DNA from 3 places in the Pseudarthrobacter sp. BRE9 genome. Region 1 is predicted to be linked to each of the others. Evidence: riboswitches for the same ligand, from Rfam matches in the RefSeq annotation. Region 1 holds a riboswitch; each other region holds the start of a gene.
The links. Region 1 has a riboswitch for S-adenosylmethionine ahead of Q9R31_RS12810 (homoserine O-acetyltransferase). Riboswitches for the same ligand answer to the same signal wherever they lie in the genome.
Positions count from the first base shown of each region.

Region 1 (5,383 bases):
TGTCAAAGGAGATTTGGATGTCCAACGGATGGTCCTTCGAAACCCGCCAGATCCATGCAGGCCAGGAAGTGGACAGTGCCACAGGAGCCCGTGCACTGCCGATTTACCAGACCACGTCCTTCGTGTTCCCCAGCGCCGAAAGCGCAGCCAACCGTTTTGCCCTGGCCGAACTTGCGCCGATCTACACCAGGATCGGCAACCCGACCCAGGACGCGGTCGAACAGCGGATCGCCAGCCTTGAGGGAGGCCTGGCCGCACTGTTGCTGAGCTCCGGGCAGGCCGCCGAGACCTTCGCGGTCCTGAACATTGCGGAGGCCGGGGACCACATTGTGGCCAGCCCCAGCCTTTACGGCGGAACCTACAACCTCTTCGCGCACACACTGAAGAAGTTCGGCATATCGGTCACCTTCGTGGACGATCCCGACAACCTGGACCAGTGGCGCAACGCCGTCCAGCCGAACACCAAGCTCTTCTTCGGTGAAGTGGTGTCCAATCCCCGCCAGGACGTCCTGGATATTGAGGGGATCTCCGAGGTGGCCCACCGGGCAGGCGTGCCACTGATCGTGGACAACACCCTGTCCACTCCCTACCTGATCCGCCCGTTGGAGTGGGGCGCTGACATTGTGATCCACTCGGCCACCAAATACCTGGGCGGCCACGGTGCGGCCATCGCCGGCGTCATCGTGGACTCCGGCAAATTCGACTTCGGTAAAGACCCGGAAAAGTTCCCCGGCTTCAACACCCCGGACCCCACGTACAACGGCCTGGTCTATGCCCGCGACCTTGGTGCCGATGGTGCGCTGGGCGCCAACCTCTCCTACATCCTCAAAGCCCGCGTCCAGCTGCTGCGCGACCTCGGCTCAGCCGTGTCCCCCTTCAACGCGTTCTTGATCTCCCAGGGACTGGAAACGCTGAGCCTGCGCGTGGAACGCCATGTCGCCAACGCCACGGAAGTGGCTCGCTGGCTGGAAGGAAGGGACGACGTCGAATCCGTCGCCTACGCGGGGCTGCCGTCCAGCCCCTGGTACGAACGTGGCCGCAAGTACGGGCCCAAGGGGACAGGCGCCGTCGTGGCTTTCACCCTGGCCGGCGGAGCCGAGGCGGGCAAGCGCTTCGTCGACGCCCTGGAACTGCACTCCCACGTGGCCAACATCGGCGACGTCCGCTCCCTGGTCATCCACCCGGCGTCGACCACCCACAGCCAGCTCTCACCCGAGCAGCAAGCGGTGGCAGGGGTAAATCCGGGACTGGTCCGGCTGTCCGTGGGCCTGGAGCACATCGATGACATCCTGGCCGACCTGGAAGCCGGTTTCCGCGCAGCCAAGGGCGCTGAAGCCTGAGGTTATAGCCGGGGTGCAGCGGGTGCCGCCGGCAGGCCGGGGAAGTCACAACCAGTCACACTCTTGGCCTGGAGCGGGGGGTGTTTCGTACACTCGAACCAGGTCATGAGTGCCAGTGACAGCCCCGGCTTGCTGGCCGGCAACCCTCCATCCGCGGTGGGGTGCCCCGGGTGAGGACCTGGCCTGCCGGTCAAATGACGGCGGGCAAGCGCGTAGAAGAGGTCTTGCCATGACGGTTACCGTCGCCCGAACCACCATCCCCGAACACGGAATCGTCCGCTACGCCTCCATCGGGGGACTGGAACTCGAAGGCGGCGGCTACCTGCCGGACGTCACCCTGGCCTACGAAACCTGGGGAACGCTCAACGCGGACGCCAGCAACGCCATCCTGATCGAGCACGCCCTCACCGGCAGCACCCACGTGACCCGGGGCGACACCGACGAAGAAGGCTGGTGGGAGCAGCTTGCCGGTCCCGGCGCTCCCGTGGACACGGACAAATTCTTCGTGGTGTCCATCAACATCGTGGGCGGCTGCTACGGATCCACGGGGCCGTCGTCGCCCGCCCCGGACGGAGCCCCCTGGGGTTCCCGCTTCCCCCTGGTCACCCTGCGGGACAGCACGGTGGCGGAGGCCCGGCTGGCCGACCAGTTGGGCATCGGCAGCTGGTTCGCGGTCCTCGGCGGATCCATGGGCGGCGCCCGCGCCCTGGAATGGGCCGTGACCTACCCGGAGAGGGTGCAGCGCTGCGCCGTCATCGCCGTGGGGGCCGCGAGCACGGCAGAACAGATCGCGTTTGCGCAGGCCCAGACCCTGGCTATCCGGCAGGACCCGAACTTCAACGGCGGCGACTACTACGGCGGCCCCTGCCCCGAAGACGGGCTGGCACTTGCCCGGCGCATCGCCCACATCACCTACCGGTCCGCCGCGGAACTGGAAGGACGCTTCGGCAGGTCACCGCAGGCGCCCGAGTCACCCCTGAAAGGTGAGGTCCTGGCCGCCCGCGGCCGCTACCAGGTGGAAAGCTACCTGGACCACCAGGGCAACAAGCTGGTGAAGCGCTTCGACGCCAACAGCTACATCGCCCTGACCGAGGCGCTGATGAGCCACGACATCTGCCGGGGCCGTGGGGGCCTGGCCGAGACGCTGGCCACGTCCACGGCCCGCTTCCTCGTGGCCGCCGTCGACTCCGACCGGCTCTACTTTCCGGCACAATCCCATGAGCTGGCCCAGGCCCTCCCCGGGGACGTCGATGTCCACGTCATCCAAGCGCCGATCGGGCACGACGGGTTCCTGACCGAGATCGGTCAGCTGGGCAGCCAGCTGCGGGGCAGCTTCCTGGCCTAGGACACCCCATGTGCATTCCTGCAGATGCGTTCTGCACTATTCGGCGTTGAGGTTGCACCGCAGGCAGTACATACTCAATCGAATCCGGCGTTCGTGGTGTGCATCACACCCGGCCGCCATCGACTGGTACCCGTGGTGTCGACGACGACGCCGAAGGAGTTCACATGAGTACGGAACGCTCCGCCGCAAGGCGCGCAGAGGAAACCGACGTCAAGGCTTCAGGCCTTAAGAAGGTGGTTACGGCCTCGATGGCCGGAACGGTTGTCGAGTGGTATGAGTTCTTCCTCTACGCATCCGCCGCCACGCTGGTGTTCGGCAAGGCCTTCTTCCCTAACGCCGGCACCGAACTGGACGGCATCATCGCCGCTTTCCTCACCTACGCCGTCGGCTTCGTGGCCCGCCCCATTGGCGGAATCGTCTTTGGGCACTTCGGCGACAAGTTCGGCCGGAAGAAGCTGCTGCAGCTGAGCATCATCCTGGTGGGGGTCTCCACCTTCCTTATGGGCTGCCTGCCCACCTTCCAGCAGATCGGCTACTGGGCTCCCACGCTGCTGGTCGTGCTCCGGTTTGCCCAGGGCTTCGCGGTCGGCGGGGAGTGGGGCGGCGCCGTCCTCCTCGTCGCGGAGCATAGCCCGAACAAATCCCGCGGTTTCTGGGCCAGCTGGCCGCAGTCGGCGGTACCGCTGGGGAACCTGCTTGCCACGGCCGTGCTGTTCATCCTCTCCTCCACACTGACCCAGGACGCCTTCCTGGGGTGGGGCTGGCGCGTGGCGTTCTGGCTGTCCGCGGTGATCGTCCTGATCGGGTACTACATCCGGACCAAGGTCAATGACGCCCCCATCTTCCTGGAAGCCCGCAAGGAGGTTGAAGCCGGCCACAAGGGCTACGGTGTCGCTGAAGTATTCCGGCGGTACCCCCGCGGCGTCTTCACTGCCATGGGGCTGCGCTTCGCGGAAAACATCCTGTACTACCTGGTAGTCACGTTCTCCATTACCTACCTGAAGACCGTGGTCCAGGCCGATACCACCCGCATTCTGCTCCTGCTGCTCCTTGCCCACGCAGTGCACTTCGCCGTCGTGCCCATGGTCGGCAAGCTGTCGGACCGCTTTGGCCGCAAACCCGTATACATGGCCGGCGCCATCATGGGGGCCACCTGGGGCTTCTTCGCCTTCCCCATGATGGACACCAAGAACGATGCCGTCATCCTGGCCGCCATCATGATCGGCCTGGTGTTCCACGCCTTCATGTACGCCGGGCAGCCTGCCATCATGGCGGAAATGTTCCCCACCCGGATGCGCTATTCCGGCGTTTCCCTTGGCTACCAGGTGACCTCGATCGTGGCGGGTTCCCTGGCTCCGATCATCGCCGCCTCCCTGCTGGGTACCTACAAGTCCTCCGTCCCCGTGGCCATCTACCTGCTCATCGCCTGCGTTATTACCGCCGTCGCGGTCTTCTTCCTGAAGGAAACCCGGGGCATCTCGCTGCACGACGTGGACGCCGCCGACGCCCAGGGCACCGCCGACCTCCTCGCCGCCAACAAGAAGTAGCAGGTTCGTCGTGAAAGCCGCCGTCCTGTACTCCACCGTTCCGGCCGCCCCCACCACGGGGGCCGGCCCCGGGAAGCGGACCTACTCCGAGGCCGGCCCGCTGCTGGTGCAGGAACTGGAGCAGCCGGAGCCCCGCGCCGGTGAACTTGGCGTTGCCATCACCTACTCCAGCCTGTGCCATTCGGACCTCTCGGTAGTGGATGGCTCCCGCGTCCGGCCGCTTCCCATGGCCTTGGGCCACGAGGCAGTGGGACGTGTGGTGTCCGTAGGCGCCGGCGTGACCGGCGTGTCGGCGGGCGACCACGTGGTGCTGGTCTTCGTGCCCAGCTGTGGGAAGTGCCGGGCATGCCTGGCGGGCCGGCCTGCCCTCTGCCACCGCGCAGCAGAGGTCAATGGCAGCGGAGACCTGCTGCACGGACCGGCGCTGCTGCGGACGCCCGCAGGGGAGCGCATCAACCACCACCTGGGCGTCTCGGCCTTCGCCGATTACGCGGTGGTTGCGAGGGAATCAGTGGTGGTGATTGACGACGACGTCCCGGACACGGTTGCCGCGATGTTTGGTTGCGCCGTGCTCACCGGAATGGGCGCCGTCCTGAACACGGCCGGCGTCCGCCCCGGCCAGTCCGTGGCGGTTTTCGGCCTCGGCGCGGTGGGCCTGTCCGCCGTGATGGCAGCGCGCCTCGCCGGAGCCGCCAATGTCATTGCCATCGATCCAAACCAGGGCAAGCACCAGCTGGCCCGTGACGCCGGCGCCACCTCGGTGGGAACGCCGGAGGACGCAGGGCGGCTGATCGCCGAAGCGTCCGGTGACGGCGTGGACGTGGCCATTGAGGCGGTGGGCTCGGCCGGTGTCATTGCCTCCTGCCTGGAGCAGGTTACCCGGGGAGGCGCCGTGGTCTCGGTGGGCCTGCCCCATCCATCCGCCCAGTTGACGGTACCGGCCCTGCAGTTTGCCGGGGCGGGAAAACGGCTGCTGGGCTCCTACATGGGGGATGCCGTGCCCTCCCGCGACATTCCGGAATACCTCGGATTCTGGCGGGAGGGCAGGCTTCCGGTTGAGCTGCTGCACACGGACACGCGGCCCCTGAGTGAGATCAATGAGGGCCTGGATGCGCTGGCATCGGGGCAGGTGGTGAGGCGGCTCTTCCAGG
Region 1 covers NZ_JAUZUY010000006.1:87,739-93,121, reverse strand. The annotation lists gene Q9R31_RS12815 (bifunctional o-acetylhomoserine/o-acetylserine sulfhydrylase) at 18-1,340, shown strand; SAM riboswitch class IV at 1,442-1,557, shown strand; gene Q9R31_RS12810 (homoserine O-acetyltransferase) at 1,570-2,685, shown strand; gene Q9R31_RS12805 (MFS transporter) at 2,850-4,232, shown strand; gene Q9R31_RS12800 (zinc-binding dehydrogenase) at 4,243-5,383, shown strand, end outside.

Region 2 (5,383 bases), on a different contig from region 1:
TCGGTCCAGCCCTCAAAGTACTCGAAGATGGGCTTGGCATGGTGGAACTCGGTCTGCGTCATGGGCATCTCATCGTGCCGGACACCGTCCACGTCGTAAGCCACGCAGACGGGGATCTGCTCGATGCCGGTGAGCACGTCGAGCTTGGTGACGAAGTAGTCCGTGAAGCCGTTGACGCGGGACGCGTGGCGGGCCAGCACGGCGTCGTACCAGCCGCAGCGGCGCGGGCGGCCGGTGTTGACGCCAAATTCGCCGCCGGTCTTCTGCAGGTAGACGCCCATTTCGTCGAAGAGTTCGGTGGGGAACGGTCCGGCGCCAACGCGGGTGGTGTAGGCCTTGATGATGCCGATCGAGCGCGAAATGCGGGTGGGGCCGATGCCGGAGCCAACGGACGCACCACCGGCCGTGGGGTTGGAGGAGGTCACGAACGGGTAGGTGCCATGGTCCACGTCCAGGAACGTCGCCTGGCCACCTTCCATCAGGACCACCTTGCCCTCATCCAGCGCGGTGTTCAGGACCAGGGTGCTGTCGATCACCAGCGGGCGCAGCCGCTCGGCGAAGGACAGGAAGTACTCCACGATCTCGTCCACCACAACACTGCGGCGGTTGTAGACCTTGACCAGGAGTTCGTTCTTCTGGCGCAGCGAGCCTTCAACCTTCTGGCGGAGGATCGATTCGTCAAAGACGTCCTGGACGCGGATGCCCAGCCGGGCCACCTTGTCCATGTAGGCGGGGCCAATGCCGCGGCCGGTGGTGCCGATGGCGCGGCTGCCCAGGAAGCGTTCGGTCACTTTGTCCAGCACCTGGTGGTACGGGGCCACCAGGTGGGCGTTGGCGGAAACCCGCAGCTTTGAGGTGTCGGCGCCGCGGGCCTGGAGCCCGTCGATTTCCTGGAAGAGGGCCTCGAGGTTCACCACGCAGCCGTTGCCGATGATGGGAACAGCGTTGGGGCTGAGAATGCCTGCCGGCAGCAGCTTGAGTTCGTACTTTTCACCGCCTACGACGACGGTGTGCCCGGCGTTGTTGCCGCCGTTGGGCTTGACGACGTAGTCAACACGGCCGCCGAGCAGGTCGGTGGCCTTGCCTTTTCCTTCGTCGCCCCACTGGGCTCCTACGATCACAATTGCTGGCATGGGATCCTCCCCCATTCGTTCGGGCTGCCCGGGTCCTGCCACTGGTGGCGGGCCGTGCAGCGCCGTTCATGAGAATGCCCCGAATCGACCGGTCTTCGCTGGTCCGCGGGGCGGCACGGCGAAGCAAGAGTTCCGGGGCTCTTACCACCCAAGTTTAGCCGATGAGGCACTTTGTCCACTGTTGGGGCCCGCCGCGGTCCTGATGCAATGCAGACGGCCGACCTGCCATCCCATGCCGACATAAAGCGGCACAGATTTGCACGGCTCCACGCACGTCGATTTAGGTGAGAGTGAACCATCCGGAGCGGCCGAGAGACCTGGCTCGATGACGCCGCAGCAACCACGGTTCGGCAGGACACCTGCCGGCCGAAGGTGCTACTGCCAGGACCGATGGAAAGGAAGATTCCAGCATGTCCCTGAACACCGACCACATCCGCGTGACCCACGCCGGCTCATTGCCCCGAACCGCGGAGCTCATAGCAGCCAACGCCGCCAAGGAAGCCGGCGGCGTCACCCCGGAATTCCTGGAACTCCTCGAAGCTTCCGTGGTGGACGTGGTGCAGCGCCAGAAGGACCTTGGCATCGACATCCCCAATGACGGCGAGTACGGGCACACGATGTCCAGCTCGGTGGATTACGGCGCGTGGTGGAATTACTCCTTCGCCCGGCTGGGGGGATTGGAGCCCACCAGCGTGGACCGCTGGGCCGAGGCCGGGGTCCGCCGGTCATCGCCCGGCAACGTGGTCCTGACCTCCTTCCCGGACCGGCGGGACCGGCAGGCCTTCAACGAGGCCTACAACGATCCCGCCTCGGGCATCCTCACCCACCGCAAAAGCGTGGCCCAGCCCAAGATCGCCGGGCCGCTGACCTACACGGGCCACGACCTGGTGGCATCGGACATCAGGAACCTGAAATCCGGCCTCGCCGCCGCAGGCCTGTCGGACGGCTTCGTAGCGTCCCTGTCCCCTGGCTCATGCGCCCGGGTGGCCAATGAGTATTACACGTCGGACGAGGAACTTGTCTACGCCTGCGCCGACGTCATGCGGGAGGAATACAAGGCGATCATCGACGCCGGCCTCACAGTGCAGCTCGATGATCCGTCCCTGGCCGAAAGCTGGGACCAGATCAACCCCGAGCCGTCCCTGGCGGACTACCTGAAGTTCATCCAGCTGCGCGTGGAGGCCACCAACTGGGCCCTCCGGGACCTGCCGCAGGAACAGATCCGACTCCACGTCTGCTGGGGTTCCTGGCACGGCCCGCACACCACGGACATACCGTTCGCCGACATCATCGACTCGGTGCTCCAGGTCAACGCCGGAGCCTATTCCTTCGAGGCGGCGAATGTCCGGCACGAACACGAATGGCGGGTATGGGAGGACACCAAGCTCCCGGAGGGCAAGGTGATCATCCCGGGCGTGGTTTCGCATGCCACCAACGTGGTGGAGCACCCGGACCTGGTGGCGGACCGCATTGTCCGCTTTGCCGGCGTCGTGGGCCGGGAGAACGTCATCGCCTCCACTGACTGCGGCCTGGGCGGCAGGGTGCACCCGCAGATCGCCTGGGCCAAGCTGGAGTCGCTCGGTGAGGGTGCGCACCGCGCCTCCAAGCGCCTCTGGTAACCGCCCTCATTTCTGTCGAAACGAGACGCCGGTCCCGGCCCCATTTTTATTGGGTCCCGGGGACCGGCGTTTCGTTTCCCCGGGCTTGGTAAACTGGCAAAGGCCGACCAGGAATCGGCCCACCCCAACTAACCACCGTTGATGATCCGCGCCGCCGTGCGCCCATTTTCACCGATGGAAGCAATATCAATCCCCGCAGGAGAACCAGCACTTCATGACAGCCCTGGCACCCGAAACATTCCACGAACAGCTCATGAGCCGCCGCTACGAACCCAGCGTTGCCGCCGTCAACGAACTGTGCGATTCCCTGCAGGAGGCCAAGTCCGGAACCGTGGTGCCCTACGTGGACCCCATGCACGACGTGGAGGAGACCCGCATCATCAGCCTGTACTCCAACATTGGTGAAGCGGATCCGTCCGGGTTCATCACGGCCGGGGACCAGGATGCCGCCACCCGCATGCTGGGGATCCAGTGGAAGCTGGGCCTGCGCCCCGAGTTCGTCATGCCGTGGAACGTCCACCCCTGGCACGTCCCAGGCGTTGCCAACGGCAAGTTCACTCCGGACCAGATCCAGGCAGGCCTTAAGCCGCTGCTGAAATTCCTGGCCCTCGTCCCCCGCGCTTCGGTGATCGTGGCGCACGGCACCGAAGCCAACCGCCTGGCCAACCTGCTGCTGAAGACCGAGGTGCCCCTGCTGTGGCGCCGTGGCCTGAAGACCTACAAGGTCCGCTCCCTGAGCGGCCGCGCTTTCGCCGGTTCCCCGGCCCGCCAGGAAGAGTACCTGGAGGACATGCGCGCCGCATATGCAGACGCCATGGCCCGCACAGGCATCGCGAACAAGGCATAGCAACCGCTTTAAACAGGCGACGGCGGGCGGTGACTTCCAATTCGAAAGTCACCGCCCGCCGTCGGCCGTTTTAAGCCTGGGGGCTTCTACTTGCCCTCAATGGCTGCCTTCGCTGCGGGGTCGGAGTCGTTCAGGAACTTCTCGATCCGCTCCGGCTCGTCCGCCTCACCGATGGCCGAGGACGCCCTGCCCAGGGAGTAGAGCGCCCGCAGGAATCCGCGGTTCGGCTCATGCTCCCAGGGGATGGGTCCCACGCCGCGCCAGCCGTTGCGCCGCAGCGCGTCCAGTCCGCGGTGATAACCCACCCGGGCGTAGGCGTAGGAGTCGATGGTGCGTCCCTCCGTCCACGCCTCCTCGGCCAGGATGGCCCACAAGAGCGAGGACGTGGGGTGCTTAGCCACCAGGTCCAGGGCTTCGTGGCCGGCCTCCAGCTGCCCGTTCACCTCGGTTTCGGCAGGCAGGAGCGTGGGCTCCGGCCCCATCAGGTTCCTGCGGAACTCGTCCGACATCTAGAAGGTCTTTCCGGCCGAACCGAGCTGCTTGGTGGCTTCCACCACGCGGGCTGCCAGGCCGGCTTCGGCGGAGGCGCCCCAGACGCGGGGGTCGTAGGTCTTCTTGTTGCCCACTTCGCCGTCCACTTTCAGGACGCCGTCGTAGTTCCTGAACATGTGGTCCGCCACGGGACGCGTGTAGGCGTACTGGGTGTCGGTGTCGATGTTCATCTTGATGGTGCCGTAGGAGACGGCGTCCGCGATCTCCTGGTCCGAGGAGCCCGATCCGCCGTGGAACACGAGGTCGAACGGGTTCTCCTTGCCGATCTTGGCGCCGACCTGGGCCTGGATGTCCTTGAGGATCTCCGGGCGGAGCTTGACGCCGCCGGGCTTGTAGACGCCGTGCACGTTGCCGAAGGTCAGGGCCGTGATGTAGCGGCCGTTCTCGCCGGAGCCGAGGGCGTCGATGGTGGCCAGGGCATCCTCCACTGTGGTGTACAGCTTGTCGTTGATGGCGTTCTCAACGCCGTCTTCCTCGCCGCCGACGGTGCCGATTTCAACTTCGAGGATCATCTTGGCGGCAGCAGTGCGGGCCAGCAGTTCGCGTGCGATGCGCAGGTTCTCCTGCAGGGTCTCTGCCGATCCGTCCCACATGTGGGAGTTGAACAGCGGGTTGCGGCCGGCCTTGACCTCAGCTTCGGAAGCTTCCAGCAGGGGCAGGACGAAGCCGTCCAGCTTGTCCTTGGGGCAGTGGTCCGTGTGCAGGGCGACGTTGACGCCGTAGTTCTTGGCGACTTCGCGGGCGAAGGCTGCGAAGCCCAGGGAACCGGCAACCATGTCCTTGGTGGATGCGCCGGACCAGTAGGCGGCGCCGCCGGTGGAAACCTGGACGATGCCGTCGGACTCCGCCTCGGCGAAACCGCGGAGCGCTGCGTTGAGCGTCTGCGAGGACGTGACGTTCACGGCCGGGTATGCGAAGCCGCCCGCCTTCGCGCGGTCGATCATTTCGGAGTAGATCTCTGGGGTTGCAATGGGCATGCTGGCTCCTCTGCTGAGTTTCGTCTGTGGGTGGAAGACCCTCAAGTAGACCGCTTACGGCTAGGCACCATCCTAGCCATTCCGGGACGCCGAGGGTGTTTCGGGTCACCGCCCGGTAACACTCAGACGTGCTGGTTGAAGACGTGGCGGCGGATCCAGGCGTGCATGGCGATGGCGGCTGCGGAGGCGGCGTTGATGGACCGGGTGGAGCCGAACTGCTCGATGGACAAGGTGGCGACGGCTGCCTGGTGGACT
Region 2 covers NZ_JAUZUY010000010.1:97,162-102,544, forward strand. The annotation lists gene Q9R31_RS16935 (adenylosuccinate synthase) at 1-1,133, opposite strand, end outside; SAM riboswitch class I at 1,426-1,530, shown strand; gene Q9R31_RS16940 (cobalamin-independent methionine synthase II family protein) at 1,544-2,752, shown strand; gene Q9R31_RS16945 (uracil-DNA glycosylase) at 2,967-3,599, shown strand; gene Q9R31_RS16950 (DUF3151 domain-containing protein) at 3,686-4,108, opposite strand; gene fbaA (class II fructose-bisphosphate aldolase) at 4,109-5,128, opposite strand; gene Q9R31_RS16960 (TrmH family RNA methyltransferase) at 5,251-5,383, opposite strand, start outside.
Region 2: linked by a shared signal. The riboswitch ahead of Q9R31_RS16940 (cobalamin-independent methionine synthase II family protein) and the one ahead of Q9R31_RS12810 (homoserine O-acetyltransferase) in region 1 are both predicted to bind S-adenosylmethionine.

Region 3 (5,383 bases), on a different contig from region 1:
CTGCGACCGCGGTCAATTGCGGCCTTGACGACTGGGTGGCGGGCGGACATGCAGGCCCCACCGGCCCGGCCCGGCTGTCGTCCCTGCGGCGGCTCCTGGGCGCGGATCCGAGGATGGAAGCGCAGGAAACCAAGGAGCTCGGCAGCGTCAACTGACGCGTTCTCCCGGCAGAACCGTCCGCAGACGGTAGTTTGGAACCATGATCCAACCCGCTTCGAGCTACAACGATGACCTGCGCCTGGCCCATGTCCTGGCCGACTCCGTGGATGACCAGACCATGAGCCGCTTCAAGGCCCTGGACCTCCACGTTGAGACCAAGCCGGACCTGACGCCGGTCACCGACGCGGACAAGGCCGCCGAGGAAGCCATCCGCGGCCAGCTCTCCCGTTCGCGCCCCCGCGATGCCGTCCTGGGCGAGGAATTCGGCAGCACCGGCCACGGTTCGCGGCGCTGGATCATCGATCCCATCGACGGGACCAAGAACTTTGTCCGCGGCGTCCCGGTATGGGCCACCCTGATCGCCCTCGTGGACGAGGGTGAGCCCGTGGTGGGCGTGGTCAGCGCCCCGGCCCTTGGCAAGCGCTGGTGGGCGGCGAAAGGCATGGGAGCCTACATGGGCAGGTCCCTGGCCGCCGCCACCCGGCTCCGCGTCTCCAACGTGGCAAAGCTGTCCGATGCCTCCCTCTCCTACTCCAGCCTGGGCGGGTGGAAGGAACGCGGAAACCTGGACGAGTTCCTGGGACTGACCGAGGACGTGTGGCGGACCCGGGCGTACGGCGATTTCTGGTCGTACTGCATGGTGGCCGAGGGTTCGGTGGACATTGCCTGCGAACCGGAGCTCAATCTCTACGACATGGCTGCCCTGGTGCCAATCGTCGTGGAGGCCGGCGGCCGGTTCACCTCGCTGGAAGGAGAGGACGGCCCGTTCGGCGGAAACGCCCTGGCCACGAACTCAATCCTGCATTCGGAGGTTCTTCACCGCCTCAACCCGTACCTGGATGATCTGCTGTAACTGACGCGCCTTCCAGGAAAAATCGAATAATGCGACGCCGGACACCCTCCTGTGGAGGTGTCCGGCGTCGTTTATTCGGCGCCGCGTAACAAAGCACTTAATAATCGCCGCGGCTTCAATCCTGGCCGCCCCATGTCCTACGCTTTTAGGCAGGTCACGAGTGCCAGCGCAAAACCCCGGTTTGCTGGCCGGCAACCCTCCATTCGCGGTGGGGTGCCCCGGGTGACGACCAGGCCGGTCCGGAGCGGATGCGGCAAGCGCGGATTCCCCCATGGCGGAGTCCTGTCATCAAGTGAGGTCTCTGTGACAACTGCCACCGTCTCCCCCAAGCCCGTTATTGCCGAAGCTGCTGTTCCCGACGAACGCCGTGCCGCTGCCGGCCGTCCGCTCGCTGCCGTCACCGGCGCCGAAATCCAGGCACCCCTGATTTCGGGCGGCCACGTGCGGTACGCCAACCTCGATTACGGCGCCTCCGCCCCAGCGCTGTCCGTGGTCTCCGCCTACCTGAACGAGATCCTCCCCTACTACGCGAGCGTCCACCGCGGAGCAGGGTACGCCTCCCAGATCAGCACCTCGGTGTACGAGAACGCGCGCAGCATCGTCAGGGACTTCGTGGGCGGCCGCGCGGATGATTCGGTCATCTTCACCCGCAACACCACGGATTCCCTGAACCTGCTGGCCGGTTGCCTGCCGGTAACCGATGGCCGCCACGACGGCGAAGTGCTCTACCTGGACATCGAACACCATGCCAACCTGCTGCCGTGGCAGGGCGTCCCGCACCGCAGCATCGTCGCCGCCGACACCATCACCGGCACCCTCGAGGCTCTTCGGGCCGAACTTGCACAGGGCGGTGTCAGCCTGCTCGCGGTCACGGGTGCCTCCAACGTCACCGGCGAGATCCTGCCCATCCGGGCCCTGGCCGCGCTGGCCCATGAACATGGCGCACGGATCGTGGTGGATGCCGCCCAGCTCGCCCCGCACCGCCGCGTGGACATCAGCGCCGACGGCGTCGACTATCTCGCCTTCTCCGGCCACAAGCTGTACGCGCCCTTCGGTGCCGGCGTCCTAGTGGGGCGACCGGACTGGCTGGACGCGGGCGTCCCGCACCTCGCCGGCGGCGGTGCGGTCAAGGAAGCCAGGCTCGACGGCGTCAGCTGGGCCACCGGCCCGGCCCGCCATGAGGGGGGCTCGCCGAACGTCCTGGGAGCCGCCACCCTGGCCCGCGCCACCCAGGTCATTGCCGGACTGGACCCGGAACGCTGGCACGCCCACGAGTCCGCCATCCGTTCCTTCCTGGTGGATGGCCTGCAGGAGATCGACGGCGTCACCGTCCACCAGATCTTCAAGGACACCAACCCCGAAACGGACACCATCGGGGTGGTCAACTTCTCCGTCGAGGGATACGACGCAGGACTGGTGGCGGCATACCTCTCCGCAGAGCATGGCGTGGGCCTGCGCGACGGGCGCTTCTGCGCCCATCCCCTGCTCAAGCGACTGGGCCTGCCCTCCGGTTCCCTCCGCGCCAGCTTCGGCGTCGGTTCACGCCTGGAGGATGCCGAACGCCTGCTGGCCGGCATCCGCGCCCTGCGGAGCAGCGGGCTGGGCTGGGACTACGTGGTGGACGCGGGCCGCTGGGTTCCTGCCAACGACTCCCGCACCTACCCGCACTGGGCGCCCAACACGCCCGGTACGGCCGGCGCAGCGCCCTGCATCGACGACTGACCACCTGACCGGCCAGGGGCTGGTTCAGCCATGGATCCTTCGGCCAGGGTGGATGCGGTAAATTCGAAAGGTACCGCAGGATGTTGACTGAAGGAGGCCACGCGTGATCCGGGGTGGCCCCAAGCTTGATCACGGACGGCGCAGGGAGCTCGGGCAGAGCTTCCAGGACGGCGGCCGGCACTACCAGCGCGTCCGGCCCGGCTACCCCGAAGAGTCAGCCCGGTGGCTGGTGCCGGCCAATGCCCGGGATGCCCTCGACGTGGGCGCAGGTACCGGAAAGTTCACCGCGTTGCTGCTGGAGATGGGGCTCGAGGTCACCGCTGTGGACCCCTCCGCGGACATGCTCGCCCAGCTCACGGAACACTACCCGGCTGCCACGGCAGTGCCGGGGACTGCCGAGGTGACAGGCCTGCCCGACGCCGGCTTCGACGTCGCCACCGTTGCCCAGGCGTGGCACTGGTGCGACGCCCTGGCGGCAAGCACCGAACTGGCCCGCGTCCTGCGCCCGCACGGAACCCTGGGCCTGGTGTGGAACCAGCTGGACACTTCCGTTCCCTGGGTGCACCGGCTCTCCCGGATCATGCACGCAGGCGACGTGTACCGGCCGGGCCACAAACCCGTCGTCGGACCTGAATTCCAAGGGCTCGAAGGGCATGTCACCCACTGGCAAGACAAAGTGCGCACCACGGACCTGATGGAACTTACCAAATCCCGCAGCTACTACCTGCGGGCCGGCGAGTCAACGCGGGCGAAGGTCCTGGCCAACCTGGACTGGTACCTGCACGAACACCTGGCCTACACCCCTGACCAGGAAATCGACCTTCCCTACCTGACCTTGGCCTGGCGGGCCGTCAAGGCATGAACGCGCTTCCCATACGGCGCCCGCAGAGCCGGTAGGCTTGGGCGTGTGAAGACCAGCGCGCCCTCCTCCTCGATCGAGGATTACGTCAAGGTCATTTATTCGTTCACGGAATGGCAGGACAAGCCCATCACGTCCTCCCAGCTTGCACAGCGGCTGGGGGTGGCCAATTCCTCGGTTTCGGAAATGGTCCGCAAGCTCAAGGACCAGGGCCTGGTGGACCACAAGCCCTACAGCGCCGTCACGCTGACCGAGGCCGGCCTGCGGCTGGCCCTGTCCATGGTCCGGCGCCACCGGCTGATCGAGACGTACCTTGTCCAGCGGCTCGGCTACAGCTGGGACGAAGTCCATGATGAGGCTGAACAGCTCGAACACGCAGTGTCGGACACTTTCATTGAACGCGTCGCCGCCAGGCTGGGGGACCCTAAGCGTGACCCGCACGGGGATCCCATTCCCACAGCGGACGGACAGGTGCTGATGCCGCGGGCACACCTTCTCGCCGAACTGGACGACGGACATGCCGGCAGGATCACCCGGATCAGCGATGACAATCCTGAGCTGCTGCGCTACCTTGCCGCCCAGGACATCGACCTGGATGCCGATGTTGAGGTGGTGGGACGCCGGCCCTTCGGGGGCGCCCTGGTGGTGCGGATCGGCGGTCCGGGCGGCGCCCGCGAGTTCGACCTCGCTGACGAAATCGCCTCCGCGCTGTGGGTCTCCAGCGACGCCCCGCACCCCGGCTGCACCCTGGACGGACTCTGACGTGGCGATGCCCACGGGCCGTGCCTGGCTGGCTGTCGCCGCGGGCGGGCTGATCGGCAGTGAGCTGCGCTATGGGCTGGGGCTCGCTTTCCCGGACGTGCCCGAATCGATCCCGTGGGCCACGCTGGGGATCAACATCACCGGCAGCTTCGCCCTCGCTGCGCTGACCACCGTCTGGATGGCCCGCCCGCATACGGCATTCTGGCTGCGCGCCGGCATCGGGCCGGGGCTGCTGGGCTCCTTCACCACCTTTTCCGCAGTCATCTTCGCCTCCGACCAGTTGGCACGCGCAGGTGCGCACCCGGTCTGGCTCGCCTATCTGGGGTTGTCACTGGCTCTCGGTCTTGCGGCTGCCGGCCTGGGCTGGCGCTCCGGCAGGCTCATCGCCCGGAACCTTGGACTGCAATGACCACGGCAGCCCTGGTGGGAGTCTTTGGCGTGGCCGGCGCGCTCCTGCGGTTCGGGATCGACAGCTGGTTTGCACACCACAGCAGCATCCGCAGCGTCCGTGCGGATGGCCACGCTGGCGGACGTTCGGCTCTGCACTGGCCCTGGGCCACGCTGGTGGTCAACGTCGCAGGGTGCTTCATTATCGGCCTGGCCCACGGCCTGACCGGCAGGCTGGGGCTGGGCGCGGAATGGCAGGCGGGTTTGGCCACCGGGCTGGCCGGCGGACTGACCACCTTCAGTTCCTGGACCACCGCCACCATCCGTTTGCTCAGTGAAGCACGGTTCGGTTCCGCGGCCCTGAACGTGGCAGTCAACCTGGGCCTTGGCTTCGCTGCCGCGGCCGCAGGGATTGCGCTGGCCGCCTAGGGTCGCCTGTTCCGGCGGACCTGACCGCCGGCGATTTGGCGGCCTCCCGTATGGTGGAAGGTGATGATCAGCAGACGCGACGCCGCAATAACCCTTGATGTTCCCCTTGAAATGGCGCAGCGCCACGGCCTGCCGAAGTGGATGACGGAAGCCGAACTCCGCGCCATCCTGGACAATCCTCCGCCCTGGCTGGTGCAGTCGCGTGCCAACCG
Region 3 covers NZ_JAUZUY010000001.1:205,169-210,551, forward strand. The annotation lists gene Q9R31_RS00930 (ribosome small subunit-dependent GTPase A) at 1-155, shown strand, start outside; gene hisN (histidinol-phosphatase) at 200-1,012, shown strand; SAM riboswitch class IV at 1,165-1,278, shown strand; gene Q9R31_RS00940 (aminotransferase class V-fold PLP-dependent enzyme) at 1,316-2,734, shown strand; gene Q9R31_RS00945 (class I SAM-dependent methyltransferase) at 2,838-3,596, shown strand; gene Q9R31_RS00950 (metal-dependent transcriptional regulator) at 3,642-4,355, shown strand; gene Q9R31_RS00955 (CrcB family protein) at 4,363-4,764, shown strand; gene Q9R31_RS00960 (CrcB family protein) at 4,761-5,171, shown strand; gene Q9R31_RS00965 (hypothetical protein) at 5,235-5,383, shown strand, end outside.
Region 3: linked by a shared signal. The riboswitch ahead of Q9R31_RS00940 (aminotransferase class V-fold PLP-dependent enzyme) and the one ahead of Q9R31_RS12810 (homoserine O-acetyltransferase) in region 1 are both predicted to bind S-adenosylmethionine.